2 regions of the Buttiauxella sp. WJP83 genome follow, and region 1 is predicted to be linked to the other one. Evidence: predicted binding sites of a transcription regulator. Region 1 holds the regulator's gene; the other holds the start of a gene.
What was found. The regulator LexA, encoded in region 1, represses DNA repair genes until DNA is damaged. The targets are predictions, from matches to a motif close to TNCTGTATGTACATACAGNA.
Positions count from the first base shown of each region.

Region 2: the regulator LexA is predicted to act here: its motif matches at 2,478-2,497, upstream of rmuC (DNA recombination protein RmuC).

Region 1 covers NZ_CP110080.1:4,342,606-4,350,273, reverse strand. The annotation lists gene malM (maltose operon protein MalM) at 1-465, shown strand, start outside; gene ubiC (chorismate lyase) at 693-1,202, shown strand; gene ubiA (4-hydroxybenzoate octaprenyltransferase) at 1,202-2,074, shown strand; gene plsB (glycerol-3-phosphate 1-O-acyltransferase PlsB) at 2,194-4,623, opposite strand; gene OH773_RS20085 (diacylglycerol kinase) at 4,809-5,177, shown strand; gene lexA (transcriptional repressor LexA) at 5,286-5,894, shown strand; gene dinF (MATE family efflux transporter DinF) at 6,036-7,367, shown strand; gene OH773_RS20070 (CsbD family protein) at 7,511-7,668, shown strand, end outside.
Region 2 covers NZ_CP110080.1:4,446,417-4,454,084, reverse strand. The annotation lists gene OH773_RS20555 (dienelactone hydrolase family protein) at 581-1,408, opposite strand; gene udp (uridine phosphorylase) at 1,646-2,407, shown strand; gene rmuC (DNA recombination protein RmuC) at 2,542-3,951, shown strand; gene ubiE (bifunctional demethylmenaquinone methyltransferase/2-methoxy-6-polyprenyl-1,4-benzoquinol methylase UbiE) at 4,044-4,799, shown strand; gene ubiJ (ubiquinone biosynthesis protein UbiJ) at 4,813-5,418, shown strand; gene ubiB (ubiquinone biosynthesis regulatory protein kinase UbiB) at 5,415-7,055, shown strand; gene tatA (Sec-independent protein translocase subunit TatA) at 7,139-7,405, shown strand; gene tatB (Sec-independent protein translocase protein TatB) at 7,409-7,668, shown strand, end outside.

The sequences.
Region 1 (7,668 bases):
AAAGCCTATGCCCGAGGTAATGGTAACGCAGTTCCGGATATCCCAGACCCGATTGCACGCCATGTCAAAGAGGGGGAACTGTCGCTTAAAGTCAGAACCTCCTCCGGTTCCAGCATTTTGGTTGGTCCACTGTTTGGTTCAAAAGGCCCAGGCCCGGTCACTGTCGGGAATACGGCTGCGCCAGCCGCGACTTACGCAGCGCCTGTAGCAGCCGTTGCAGCGACATCCGCAGCACCTGCGCCAACGTATTCAGCTCCTGCTCCTGCACCTGTTGCCGCCCCTGCGCCAGCGGTGAAAAAAGAGCCAATGCTTAACGATACAGAAAGCTACTTCAACCAGGCTATCAAGCAAGCAGTCGACAAAGGCGATGTAGATAAAGCCTTGAAACTGTTGGATGAAGCAGAGCGTCTTGGATCAACTTCTGCCCGTAAAACTTTTATCAGCAGTGTAAAAGGCAAGGGGTAACCGTCTCCCCGCAATGCTGATGTTTGGAGTATTGGTGCGTCCTTGTGGCGCACCTTTTTTTTGCCCGTCATATTTCGAGCCGCTTCTGCGTTGGCTGCGTTCAAAAACGCAAATGCGTTTTAGTGACGCCACCCAAATGATTTTGAAGGTTGTAGACCTGTTAAATCGTCCCCGCTCTACCCATTCTGCGTTACAATGACTGCCGGTTTTATTTCGGAGAAATTCACATGTCTGACGCGCTTTCGGCACTGCGCGCCTTACGTTTTGAGGCTACGATTCCCGAGGGGCTGAGTGCTTCGCTTCTTGACTGGTTGTTGCTTGAAGACTCAATGACTAAACGCTTTGAACAGTATTGTTCGCGAGTCACTGTTCGCATTGTGCGTGAAGGTTTTTTCGATTCGCCTGTCGATTTTCCCGAAGCTGAGATGATGCCAGAAGCCAAACGTTATTGGCTGCGTGAAGTTGTGCTATGCGGTGACGATGAGCCCTGGCTGCTTGGGCGCACGGTCGTACCGGAATCAACCCTTGAAGGGCCTGAGCTTGCTTTGCAACAGCTTGGAACCACGCCGCTTGGGCGTTATTTGTTTAGTGCATCATCCCTGACGCGGGATTTTATTGAGATTGGACGCAGTGCGGAGCTGTGGGGACGTCGGTCCCGCCTGAGATTAGCCGGAAAGCCATTGGTACTGACCGAGTTATTCCTTCCCGCTTCGCCGTTGTATGCAGAGGAAAAATAATGGAGTGGAGTCTGAAACAGGGCAAATTACAGGCCTACCAACGCCTGATGCGGCTGGATAAGCCGATTGGCTCGCTTTTATTGTTATGGCCCACGTTATGGGCGTTATGGCTTGCGACACCGGGTGTCCCGCCGCTGACTATTTTATGCGTGTTTATCGCCGGAGTCTGGATGATGCGCGCCGCGGGTTGCGTGGTTAACGACTACGCCGATCGCAAGTTTGATGGCCACGTTAAACGGACCGCCCATCGGCCGCTACCGAGCGGTGCTGTCAGTGAAAAAGAGGCGCGTATCCTGTTTGTGGTGCTGGTGCTGCTTTCGTTTTTACTGGTGCTGACACTCAATACCATGACGATTTTATTGTCTGTCGCGGGATTAGCGTTAGCCTGGGTCTATCCGTTTATGAAGCGTTACACCCATCTGCCACAAGTGGTGTTGGGTGCGGCATTCGGTTGGTCCATCCCAATGGCATTTGCTGCGGTCAGTGAATCTGTTCCGCTAAGTTGCTGGCTGATGTTTTTGACCAATATTTGCTGGGCGGTAGCCTACGACACACAGTATGCGATGGTTGATCGCGATGACGATCTTAAAATAGGTATCAAATCCACGGCTATCCTGTTTGGACGCTATGACAATGTGATCATTGGGATTTTGCAGGTTGCGGTAATGGTATTGCTGGCCGTAATTGGCTGGCTGAATGGCTTAGGCGGCGCTTTTTATTGGTCTATAGCATTGGCTGGCGCGCTCTTTATCCATCAGCAACGGTTGACGGCGAATCGCGACCGCGATGCCTGTTTCCGCGCATTCCTGAATAATAACTACGTTGGGCTGGTGTTGTTTATTGGCCTGGTGCTGAGTTACATACACTTCTAAAAAATCCCCTCATCCCGGCCTTCTCCCTCGGGGAGAAGGAGAAAACCGGGCATATCTCCCTCAGGTGAAGGAGATAACAGTTATCCCCTCTCCCGTGGGAGAGGGTTAGGGTGAGGGCATTACTCGGTCGCAGCCTGCGACGTCGCACTTTCAATCGTTAAACGCACATCCGGCATGATCAGATCAGCCAGTAACTGGTAGACCTTCATCGTTTCGCCTGGCTCTGCATCCCCGGTGTCACTGATATAGCCTTCATCACGCAAGGTTAATACCAGCGAGGTGAAGACGGCTTTATCAAAGAACTCCGGTGCATTAATACCATGCAAAACTGACAAGCGCTGGGCAACGGTGCGGCTTTCGCGCTCCAGTGTCCCACGGTTAATCGACGGATTCGCGCTCAACAACCAGAACGTAATCGCATAACGCTGTAGCGTTTCACGAACACCCGCAGCCAGTAGCTGCATGGTGCGTGAACGCGCAGGGTTCATCTGCACTTCGTCGTCTGTCAGCGTGACCAGTTCCTGACGCGCCAGTTCATTGAGCATAATGTCAATTTCACCGGCAAGTTCAGTGGTGTTCCAGCGCAGGAACAACTCAGCCTTCAGCATCGGGTACAGTAACGTGACCTGACGCAGCAGTTCGCTACGGTCAATGCGGCGATGTTGAGTAATAATCGCTGCCAGCAGAGAAGGCAACACCAGCATATGCAGGATGTTGTTGCGGTAATACGTCATCAGAACTGCCTGCTCACGCGGCAAAATGATGATGTCACCGATAGTGTCTTTCTCTACTTCAAACTTGTTCATTTGCAACGCGTGTTCAATCAGCGCTTCTGCTGGTTGATCGGGTGCAGTAGCGTCCGGTGAATACGGCACATTACGCAACAGGCTCAGGTAACAGTTTAGCTGCTCGGTGAGTTGCTCACGGGTGAGTGAACGCTGACGTGAGGCTAATAACGCTGTACAGCACAGGTTCATGGCGTTCGCCGCACCTGCATTGTTAATTCGCACCATCAACTCGGCGGCAATTTCATTCACCGTCGGCGTCAGCCACGCAGGACGAATCGCTTCGATTGGGTCGATGGAATCGCGCCACTCAGGAACTCGCTGGTTCAGGAATGTCATCAATGGCATCGGTTCGCCAAAGTTCACATAGCCCTGACCGAGGTTACGCAGCTTACTCAGGCCACGTACCATCTGCATGAAACTCTCTTTCTCTTTGGTCGCACCACGCAACTCTTTTGCGTAAGTCCCCACTTCCATTACATGCTCGTAGCCAATGTAAATCGGCACCAATGTAATAGGGCGAGTACCGCCGCGCAGCATTGCCTGAATGGTCATCGACAAGGTGCCGGTTTTCGGGTCGAGCAAACGCCCGGTACGAGAACGACCCCCTTCCACGAAATATTCAACGGAATAGCCACGGCTAAACAGCTCGCCCAGATATTCACGGAACACGGTGGAGTAGAGTTTGCTGCCTTTAAAGGTACGACGGATAAAGAACGCACCGAGGCGGCGGAAAATCGGGCCCGCTGGCCAGAAGTTCAGGTTGATACCCGCCGCGATGTGCGGAGGAACCAGCCCCTGGTGATAAAGCACATAGGACAGCAGCATGTAATCCATGTGGCTGCGATGGCAAGGGACATAAACAATCTCATGACCATCGTGAGCCAACTGGCGCACGCGTTCTGCATTATGAACGTTTATCCCCTGGTACAAGCGGTTCCACGTCAGACTGAGCACGCGGTCGCTCACTCGAATCGCTTCATAAGAGAAGTTGGCGGCAATCTCTTCCATCAGCGCCACAGCGTTTTGCTGTGCTTTTTCATGGGAGATTTTCTTGCTGCGTGCTTCATCTTCGACGGCGCGAGCGATAGCTTTCGATGCCAGAAGTTTATTAAACAGATCCTGACGTACCGGCAAACGCGGCCCGATGGTCGCTAAACGCTGGCGAGCAAAGTGCATACGCGCAACGCGAGCCAATTTCTGAGCGATCTTTTTATCCGTACCGTGCTCGGTGGCCATGTGGCGTAGAGAGACGGGTGGCGAAAAACGCACGAAACTGTCGCGACCAAGCCAGGTAACGGCGAAAAATTTCTGGATGCCGTTCAGCATCTTTAATGGCGGATTAACTTCGCCTTTTTCGCGACCCGGAGAGCGGCCAAACATCACCGAGACCGGCACCATCTGCACATCCAGATTTGGATTGCTGCGGTGCAAGTCGAGGTAATCATGGAACAACTTGATCGACTCTTCTTTCGGCGTGTAATACGTGAATACGCGCGGGCCGCCGTGGATAAAGACGTAACGCGGGAGTACCGCTCCATCAATCTCTAACGGCTGAAGCGGATCGGGTAAGCCATGCGCGAGACATTGTGCGCGCAGCGTTAATAAGTCCGCCTTAGAGTTATACGGCAGCACGTACATTATCGGGCGTGTGGGATCTAAGCCCAGTTCGGCTTGTGGATCTGCCGGAATGGACTTGCTTTTTACCAGAACGCCTAATGGTAAATTAAGTAATTTGTAGTAGATTCTTGGCCAGCCTGACATAAACGATGTAAAGCCTCAGGTTAATAATGCAATTTCGCCGCAAGAATATCAGAATCTCACTCAGATTTCTGTGGCGTTGCGCTTTATACCCGTCATTCTTCAAGTTGTAGCCGTGTTGGCAGCAATTTGAAGAATGACGGGTATAGATAAGTATTGACGCAAATAATTTGAAAAGGTTTCCAAAAATGGCGAGTAACGTCACCGGATTTACCCGTATCATCAAAGCCGCTGGCTATTCATGGAAAGGGCTCAAAGCAGCCTGGATCAACGAAGCTGCGTTCCGTCAGGAAGGCGTTTGTGCCGTAATCGCTATTGCCATTGCCTGTTATTTAGATATCGACCCCATCACCCGTATTCTACTGATTGGTTCTGTCGTGCTGGTTATGATTGTCGAGATCCTCAACAGTGCGATTGAATCCCTTGTTGACCGCGTGGGTACGGATTATCACGAGCTTTCAGGACGCGCCAAGGACATGGGATCAGCTGCTGTGTTAATCGCCATTATCCTCGCAGTGATTACCTGGGTCACACTGCTTTGGCAGCATTTGCGATGATCTTTCCAGAATAGTTAAGTGGCTGGTTTTTTGCTTAATTTGTGGTTCCAAATTCGCCTTTGACTGTATATACTCACAGCATAACTGTATAAACACCCAGGGGGCGGAATGAAAGCGTTAACTACCAGGCAGCAAGAGGTGTTTGATCTTATTCGGGATCATATCAGCCAGACCGGCATGCCACCGACTCGTGCCGAGATTGCTCAACGTCTGGGGTTCCGTTCTCCAAACGCCGCTGAAGAGCACCTAAAAGCACTGGCTCGTAAAGGCGTCATTGAGATTGTCTCTGGTGCGTCGCGCGGTATCCGCTTGCTGGTGGAAGAAGTTACCGGTATTCCGCTGGTTGGGCGTGTTGCTGCAGGTGAGCCACTCTTGGCTCAGCAGCATATCGAAGGCCATTACCAGGTTGATCCATCGCTGTTTAAACCTAATGCCGATTTCTTGCTGCGCGTCAGCGGTATGTCTATGAAAGACATCGGTATTATGGACGGTGATCTGCTCGCGGTGCATAAAACTCAGGATGTGCGTAACGGCCAGGTTGTGGTTGCGCGTATTGATGATGAAGTTACCGTTAAGCGCTTAAAACAGCAGGGCAACGTTGTTCATCTTCTTCCAGAAAATAGCGAGTTTGAACCTATTGTGGTTGACCTGCGCGAACATAACTTCTCCATTGAAGGGTTGGCGGTTGGGGTGATTCGCAACGGCAACTGGCTGTAAAGTTTCTTAAAACTGAAAACCCAAATAATTCAAGTTGCATTGAGGCGGCGAGAAAACGAGTCCCGATGAGCTTACTTGAGTAAGTGATTCGGGTGAGTGAACGCGGCCAACAAAGATGCGGCTTGAAGTATGAAGGGTGGAATGCGATTTTTCTCAACGGCTGACAAAGTACTCTGGCGCCTCGCCTTACCCATGATCTTCTCCAACATCACCGTCCCCTTGCTGGGTCTGGTCGATACGGCAGTCATTGGTCATCTGGACAGCCCTGTCTATCTTGGCGGAGTCGCTATTGGCGCTACGGCAACCAGTTTCCTGTTCATGCTTTTGCTATTCCTGCGCATGAGTACCACGGGCTTAACCGCTCAAGCGTTTGGCGCAAATAATCCCTCGGCGTTAGCTCGTGCACTGGTACAGCCTTTATTGCTGGCGCTGGGCGCAGGCGTTGTGATTATCGCGCTGCGCGATCCCCTCATTTCACTGGCATTACATATTGTTGGCGGTAACCAGGATGTGCTCTGGCAGGCACAGCGTTTTCTTGAGATCCGCTGGCTAAGCGCCCCGGCTTCACTGGCTAACCTGGTCTTACTTGGTTGGCTGTTAGGCGTTCAGTATGCGCGTGCACCGGTTATCTTACTGGTCGTCGGAAACGTGCTGAATATCGTGCTGGATGTGTGGCTGGTGATGGGGTTGCACATGAATGTGCAGGGGGCGGCGTTAGCGACGGTCACTGCGGAATATGCGACATTTATCATCGGGTTGCTGATGGTGAAAAAGGTGATGGGCCTGCGTGGAATCAGCGTAGAGATGCTGATGAAAGCCTGGCGCGGAAACGTTCGGCGTTTACTGGCGCTTAACCGGGACATTATGTTGCGCTCGCTGTTGCTGCAGGTGTGTTTCGCATCAGTGACGATTTTTGGCGCACGGTTAGGCAGCGAAATCGTTGCGGTAAACGCGGTGCTGATGACGTTGCTGACCTTCACCGCCTATGCGCTTGATGGGTTTGCTTACGCTGTTGAAGCCCATTCGGGGCAGGCATTTGGTGCGAAAAATCGAGGCCAATTGCTGGAGGTGTGGGGAGCAGCCTGTCGCCAGGCGGGATTGGTCGCGTTAGCTTTTGCCATAGTGTATGCACTGTTTGGCGAGAACATTGTTTCGCTCCTGACATCAATCCCTGAATTGCAGCGCCAGGCCGATCGCTATTTGCATTGGCAGATAGTTTTACCGGTGGTGGGCGTCTGGTGCTATTTGCTTGATGGCATGTTTATTGGCGCAACACGTGGTGCAGAAATGCGAAACAGTATGGCCGTTGCGGCTCTTGGCTTTGGATTAACCTTGTTCACCGTGCCCTGGTTGGGCAACCATGGGTTATGGCTTTCGCTGGCGGTGTTTCTTGCACTACGAGGTTTGTCATTGGGGTGGATCTGGCGTCGTCATTGGCGTCACAACACCTGGTTTGAACACGTGCATGGTTAAAGATTCTTAGTTTTTCCGCCACTGCCGCATCCTTAACTACAATTGTTATCACGTCCAGCAGATAAGAGTGGTTTTAGCCAAACGGCAGCACTCGGACGTTGTTAACTTTTAGCAGTTTTTTAGCGAACGTTGAGGAGACTATTATGAATAAAGACGAAATCGGCGGTAACTGGAAACAGTTCAAAGGCACAGTGAAAGAAAAATGGGGCAAACTGACGGATGACGACATGACCGTCATCGAAGGGAAGCGCGATCAGCTAGTCGGTAAAATCCAGGAACGCTATGGATACGCCCAAGAACA
Region 2 (7,668 bases), 100 kb from region 1:
TCAAGTAAAGGTTGGGCGTTGGAAGAAAGGTGTAGTTCGTGATGAAACGGCCATATCTCCGACGAGCGAAGGCCGCTTTGTTGCTTAGTGAACGCTTGCTGTACCTTCACCAGCCCGGCAAGCAGGCGGCCACACAGCGCCATACATTCGCTGTGATTATTAATTTCAATTAATTCATCAACGTAGTGCTGGAAAATATCCTGCGTAGTACCTTGCTGGGGCGCTTCTAAGCTTCCACAATCTCTGCTTTGGTACTGGGTAAGTCAACAGTAAAACTAAGGGATTTGTGGCTGAAATGGAATGCTTCGAGGCGGGTCACGTTGGGAATGAAAACCGACTGAAAACTGCAAAAATATCACCCATCACCCATCACCCATCACCCATCACCCATCACCCATCACCCATCACCCATCACCCAACTACACACTCACCCCTGCTCTCAATAAATAATCCATACACCAGCGGCAAATTTTTTGATGCTGGGTGCTGACAAGAGTAAAAAAAGCAGGCTCAGGAATGTGATGCAGTACACTTATTAATATCAAGGATAAAGCCCTGGGTTGAACCAGGGCGGCATGTATTACTTCTTCGTGCCATATCGTTCAAACCACTTCAGCATGCGCTGCCAGCCATCTTTTGCTGAATCGGCATGGTAGCTCGGGCGATAATCTGCGTTAAACGCGTGGCCCGCTTCCGGGTAGACGATGATTTCTGCGTTGGCATTCGCAGCGCGCAGAGCATGGCGCATGGTTTCTACACTTTCCTGCGAAATCCCGGTGTCTAGCCCGCCGTAAAGTCCAAGCACTGGCGCGTTCAGATTAATGGCGATATCGACTGGATGATGTTGTGAATTAAGGGATTTCTCGCCCAACAGTTTTCCATACCAGGCAACGGCTGCTTTCAACTGTGGATTATGTGCGGCGTATAACCAGGTCATTCGTCCACCCCAACAAAAACCGGTAATCATCAGGCGATGAGCATCGCCGCCGTTTCTAGCCGCCCAGTTGGCGACGTGATCGAGATCAGCCAGCACCTGTGCATCGGGAACCTTAGAGACCAGTCCACTTAAAAGCGTCTGAATATCTGCAAAATCATTTGGGTCACCCTGGCGGAAATAGAGTTCTGGCGCGATGGCCAGGTATCCTTCCAGTGCTAATCTGCGGCAAATATCGCGAATATGCTCATGCACGCCGAAAATTTCCTGCACTACAATCACGATGGGCAAAGAACCTTCCGCACCTTTTGGCCTGGCGTGATATGCGGGCATATTCTCGCCCTGCGTAGGAATGGAAGTTTCCCCCGCTAAAATTGCGTCGTCTGGTGTATGTAACACGGTTGAAGCCAGAGGGGAGGCCGCAGGAGCAAAATTTCCGCCCGGTAATTTAGCTGTGGGTTGTTCTTCTTTCATTGGCATTCTCCTTATCAAATTAGCGCAGTGCGATAACTATAGCTTTTCTCCGTGAGACTTCGAGTTGGCGGGTTAATGAACATTCGCGCCTTAACGTGTGATTACGATCACTATCTCAATTGAAAATAATGTAATTTGTTTCATTCAAAGTGAAATCGGTCACGTAATTCTTTGCAGAGGTTCGGTACAGTACCTCCTTAGATAGATAAGCCAACCTATTCAACGCAGGAGTCTGTTATGTCCAAGTCTGATGTTTTTCACCTCGGCCTCACTAAAAATGATCTGCAAGGGGCAACGCTTGCCATCGTCCCGGGCGATCCAGAGCGCGTGGAAAAAATCGCAGTACTGATGGACAAGCCGGTAAAATTGGCTGCCCACCGTGAATTTACTACCTGGCGTGCTGAACTAGATGGCAAGCCAGTCATTGTCTGCTCGACCGGCATCGGCGGCCCGTCGACTTCTATCGCTGTAGAAGAACTGGCGCAACTGGGCATTCGTACTTTCCTGCGTATCGGGACGACTGGCGCAATCCAGCCGCATATTAATGTTGGTGACGTTCTGGTGACCACTGCGTCTGTGCGTCTTGACGGTGCCAGCCTGCACTTCGCACCGCTGGAATTCCCAGCCGTTGCTGATTTTGCCTGTACTACTGCACTGGTTGAAGCGGCGAAATCTATCGGTGCGACCACGCACATTGGTGTGACGGCTTCTTCTGATACCTTCTATCCAGGCCAGGAACGTTACGACACCTTCTCAGGTCGCGTAGTGAGCCGCTATAAAGGTTCCATGGAAGAGTGGCAGCAGATGGGCGTGATGAACTACGAGATGGAATCCGCGACTCTTCTGACCATGTGCGCAAGCCAGGGCCTGCGTGCCGGTATGGTGGCTGGCGTGATTGTGAACCGTACTCAGCAAGAAATCCCGAATGCTGAAACCATGAAAAAAACAGAAAGCCACGCGGTGCAAATCGTGGTGGAAGCGGCTCGTCGCTTAATCTAGTCCCAATAAGCCGGTGCAAGCCGGCTTAATTTTTACGCTTTGCGTAACGCCTCGCAGGAAATCCCTTTTCATCTGGACATTTATACAGCAGAATTTTATTTTGCTGAGGTTTGGCATGGCTTGTGGGAGTGACTGTGGATATTTCAATTTTATTCGGTATCGGTATTGCGCTGGTTGGTGTTCTGACTGGATGGTTGCTGGCAAGTTTGCGGGCGGCTACGCGGCAATCCGCACTGTATGAAGAACAACGAGAAATCTACGGCGAACTGACTGCCGCCCGCCAGGAGTTGCAGCAAAACCAGCACTGGAAAGAGGAATGCGAGCAACTCAACCGAGAACTGCGTACTCAGCTTGAGATCAATAGTGCGCAGGAAGCGGATATCCGCGAACTTTCCACTCTTTTAGAACAAACCCGCCTTAATGCCGACGACAAGCATCGCCAGATGCTTAACAGCGAGCAACGCCTGAGCGAACAATTTGAAAACCTCGCCAACCGTATTTTTGAGCAAAGTGGCCGCAAAGTTGAAGAACAAAACCGGCAAAGTTTAAATGGCTTACTCTCACCATTGCGCGAACAACTGGATGGTTTCCGTCGTCAGGTGCAAGAGAGTTTTGGTCAGGAAGCCCGCGAGCGCCACACGCTTACTCATGAAATCCGTAGCCTTCAACAGCTGAATGCCCAAATGGCGCAAGAGGCACTGAATCTCACCAAAGCCCTGAAAGGGGATAACAAAACTCAGGGTACCTGGGGTGAGGTTGTGCTGACTCGTGTGCTGGAGGCATCAGGTTTGCGAGAGGGTTATGAATACGAAACTCAGGTCAATATTCAGCTCGAAAATAACAGCCGGATGCAGCCCGATGTCATTGTGCGTTTGCCGCAAGGCAAAGATGTCGTCATCGATGCCAAGATGACGCTGGTGGCGTATGAGCGTTATTACAACGGTGAAGATGAGCTAACCCGCGAAAGCGCGCTCAATGAGCACATTGCCAGCATTCGTAACCATATCCGCATGCTTGGCCGCAAAGACTACCAGCAATTGCCGGGGCTGCGTTCTCTGGATTATGTGTTGATGTTTATCCCCGTCGAGCCCGCGTTTTTACTGGCGATTGACCGCCAGCCTGAACTCATCAGCGAAGCACTCAAAAATAACATCATGCTGGTGAGCCCTACGACCTTGCTGGTAGCGCTACGAACCGTTGCCAATTTGTGGCGTTATGAGCATCAAAGCCGAAATGCGCAACAAATTGCCGAACGCGCCAGCCGACTGTATGACAAAATGCGTCTCTTCGTTGACGACATGTCGGCAATTGGCCAAAGCCTGGATAAAGCCCAGGATAACTATCGGCAGGCGATGAAAAAACTCGCATCGGGCCGTGGGAATATCCTCATTCAAGCTGAGGCATTTCGTTGTTTGGGTGTTGAAGTTAAACGCGAGATTAATCCGGATTTAGTCGAGCAGGCCAGACTGGAAGACGAAGAGAACGATAGAGAAAACAGCGCTGACAATGGTTTAGAAAGCCGACGTATCGTTGGTGAACGTTAAGCGCTGGTTTAGTCCCTGCGGCTTGAAGCATAGGGCTTTGAGCCTCATTCTGTTACACTCCACAAACATTTTTTGGACAAGCAGGCATCGAGATGGTTGAAGAATCCCAGGAAACAACACACTTTGGCTTCCGCACTGTAGCGAAGGAACAGAAGGCCGATATGGTAGCCCATGTGTTCCATTCTGTGGCCGCAAAATACGACGTGATGAATGACCTGATGTCGTTCGGCATCCATCGTATCTGGAAGCGATTTACCATTGATTGCAGTGGTGTTCGCCGTGGTCAGCGTGTACTGGATTTAGCGGGAGGCACCGGTGATTTGACCGCTAAGTTCTCCCGTCTGGTCGGCGAAACAGGCGAAGTGGTTCTGGCGGATATCAACGATTCAATGCTGAAAATGGGGCGTGAAAAACTGCGCAACATCGGTATTGTTGGCAACGTGAGTTATGTTCAGGCTAACGCCGAAGCTCTGCCTTTCCCTGACAACTTCTTTGATTGCATTACCATCTCTTTCGGCTTGCGCAATGTGACCGACAAAGAAAAAGCGCTGCGTTCCATGTACCGAGTTTTAAAACCGGGCGGTCGCCTGCTGGTTCTGGAATTCTCTAAACCGATTATCGAACCTCTTAGCAAAGCCTACGATGCGTACTCATTCCATATTCTGCCGCGTATAGGTGAAATCGTTGCACAAGATGCGGAAAGCTACCGTTATCTGGCTGAATCTATTCGTATGCACCCTGATCAAGAAACGTTGAAAGCGATGATGGAAGATGCCGGTTTTGAAAATACCACCTACTTCAATCTGACGGCTGGCGTTGTTGCGCTGCACCGTGGTTATAAATTCTGATTGGGAACTCGTGATGCCATTTACACCGCTAATGACTGCCGGAATAGAAAATCTGCTCAATACATTTCTCTGGCAAGACCGAGGCTTGAAGGCGGCACGGCAGCGCTTAGTGGGTAAGGTGTTACGTGTTGAACTCAAAGAGATCTCATCACCTATCGTTTTGGTGTTTAGCGAACAACAAATCGATGTATTAGGCCAGTGGGAAGGTGAAGCTGATTGTCGGGTGTTGACTGGGTTTAGCACACTGCCGAAATTGCGTGACCGGCAACAGCTTACGGCACTTATTCGCAGCGGTGAATTAGAAGTTCAGGGGGATATTCAGGTCGTCCAGAATTGGGTTGCCCTGATGGATCTTGCTGAGTTCGATCCCGCTGAATTGTTAGCGCCTTATATCGGTGATATTGCTGCTGAAGGTATCAGCAAGGTTATTAGTGGCGGCAGTAAGTTATTGAAAAAAGGATTTTCCCGTAACCAGCAATACCTGTCAGAAGCTATTACTGAAGAGTGGAAGATGGCACCAGGCTCGTTGGAAGTCGCATGGTTTGCTGAGGAAACGGCAGCTGTCGACCGTAAGGTCGATGCACTTATTGCGCGACTGGACAAACTGGAGAAAAAATGACGCCTGGAGAGATTCGCCGCCTCTATTTTATTATCCGCACTTTTCTTAGCTACGGTTTGGATGAACTGATCCCTCGGATCCGTATTACGCTGCCGTTACGCATCTGGCGACGCATGCTGTTCTGGATGCCAAATCGTCACAAAGAGAAACCTCTTGGTGAGCGGCTGCGCCTTGCACTGCAAGAACTGGGTCCGGTATGGATCAAGTTTGGGCAGATGCTCTCGACTCGTCGTGATCTGTTCCCCCCACAAATTGCGGACCAGCTTGCGATGTTGCAAGACCGCGTTGCGCCATTTGATGGCGCTTTAGCTAAAAAGCAAATTGAACAATCGATGGGTGGGATCCCTATCGAAACCTGGTTTGATGATTTCGAAATACAACCGCTTGCATCGGCCTCAATTGCCCAGGTTCATACCGCACGCCTGAAAGAAAATGGGCGCGATGTTGTTATCAAAGTCATTCGCCCGGATATCCTGCCGATTATCAAAGCGGATATGAAACTCATCTACCGTCTTGCTCGATGGGTGCCACGATTGATGCCAGATGGCCGCCGTTTACGCCCGCTGGAAGTGGTGCGCGAATATGAAAAGACCTTGATTGACGAGCTTAATCTTCTGCGTGAAGCCGCCAACGCTATCCAGTTGCGCCGCAACTTTGAAGACAGCCCGATGCTCTACGTGCCGGAAGTATTCTCTGACTACTGCAGCGAGAACATGATGGTCATGGAGCGGATCTACGGTATTCCTGTTTCTGATATTGCGATGCTCAAGGAGCAAGGCACCAACATGAAACTGTTGGCAGAACGCGGCGTGCAGGTCTTCTTCACACAGGTGTTTCGAGACAGCTTTTTCCATGCCGATATGCATCCGGGGAATATCTTTGTCAGCTATGAACACCCTGAAGATCCAAAATATATCGGTATCGACTGCGGCATTGTTGGTTCGCTCAATAAAGAAGATAAGCGTTACCTGGCAGAAAACTTTATCGCCTTCTTTAATCGAGACTATCGCAAGGTCGCTGAATTGCATGTCGATTCAGGCTGGGTGCCACCAGATACCAACGTAGAAGAGTTTGAGTTCGCCATTCGTACCGTTTGCGAACCCATCTTTGAGAAACCACTGGCAGAAATTTCCTTCGGCCATGTGCTGCTCAATCTGTTTAACACGGCACGCCGTTTTAATATGGAAGTGCAGCCGCAGTTGGTTTTACTGCAAAAAACGCTACTTTATGTTGAAGGCCTCGGAAGACAGCTTTACCCACAACTAGATTTGTGGAAAACAGCCAAACCTTTCCTGGAAAGTTGGATCAAAGATCAGGTTGGTATTCCTGCGCTTATTCGCTCTTTTAAAGAAAAAGCACCGTTCTGGATAGAAAAAATGCCAGAACTACCAGAACTGATGTACGACAGTTTGCGCCAGGGTAAACAATTACAGCAGAGTGTTGATAAAATAACGCGTGATTTGCAACGCAATCAGGTGCGTCAGGCCCAATCCCGCTATCTGTTTGGCATTGGTGCCACGCTGCTGTTAAGCGGCACGTTATTATTGATTAGCAAACCAGAATGGCAATACCTGCCTGCAGGGCTTATGGCTGCTGGCATTGTTGCCTGGCTGATTGGTTGGCGGCGCTCATCCTGAGCTGTTTTTAATCGTTTTTAACAGACAACGTGCGGTACAATAAAGACCGTTATCTATTCATCACTGTGATTTGAGGCAACATTATGGGTGGTATCAGTATTTGGCAATTGTTGATCATTGCCGTCATCGTGGTTCTGCTTTTCGGTACTAAGAAGCTGGGTTCTATCGGTTCTGATTTGGGCGCATCCATCAAAGGCTTTAAAAAAGCCATGAGCGATGATGAAGATAAAGACAAAGAGAAAGATAAATCCATTCAGGATGCCGATTTCACAGCGAAAACGCTTGCAGATAAGCAACCAGGCGATGTGAAGAAAGACGAAGCTAAGAGCAACGATAAAGAGCAGGTGTAAACCGTGTTCGATATTGGTTTCAGTGAGCTGCTGCTGGTTTTTGTCATTGGTCTGATCGTTCTCGGGCCACAGCGTTTGCCTGTGGCTGTTAAAACGGTTGTCGGCTGGGTGCGCGCTTTGCGCTCTCTGGCGGCAACGGTGCAAAACGAACTGGTTCAGGAGTTGAAAATCCAGGAGCTGCAAGACAGCCTGAAGAAGGTTGAAAAAGCGAGCATGGACAATCTCACTCCAGAACTAAAAGCATCAATGGATGAACTGCGTCA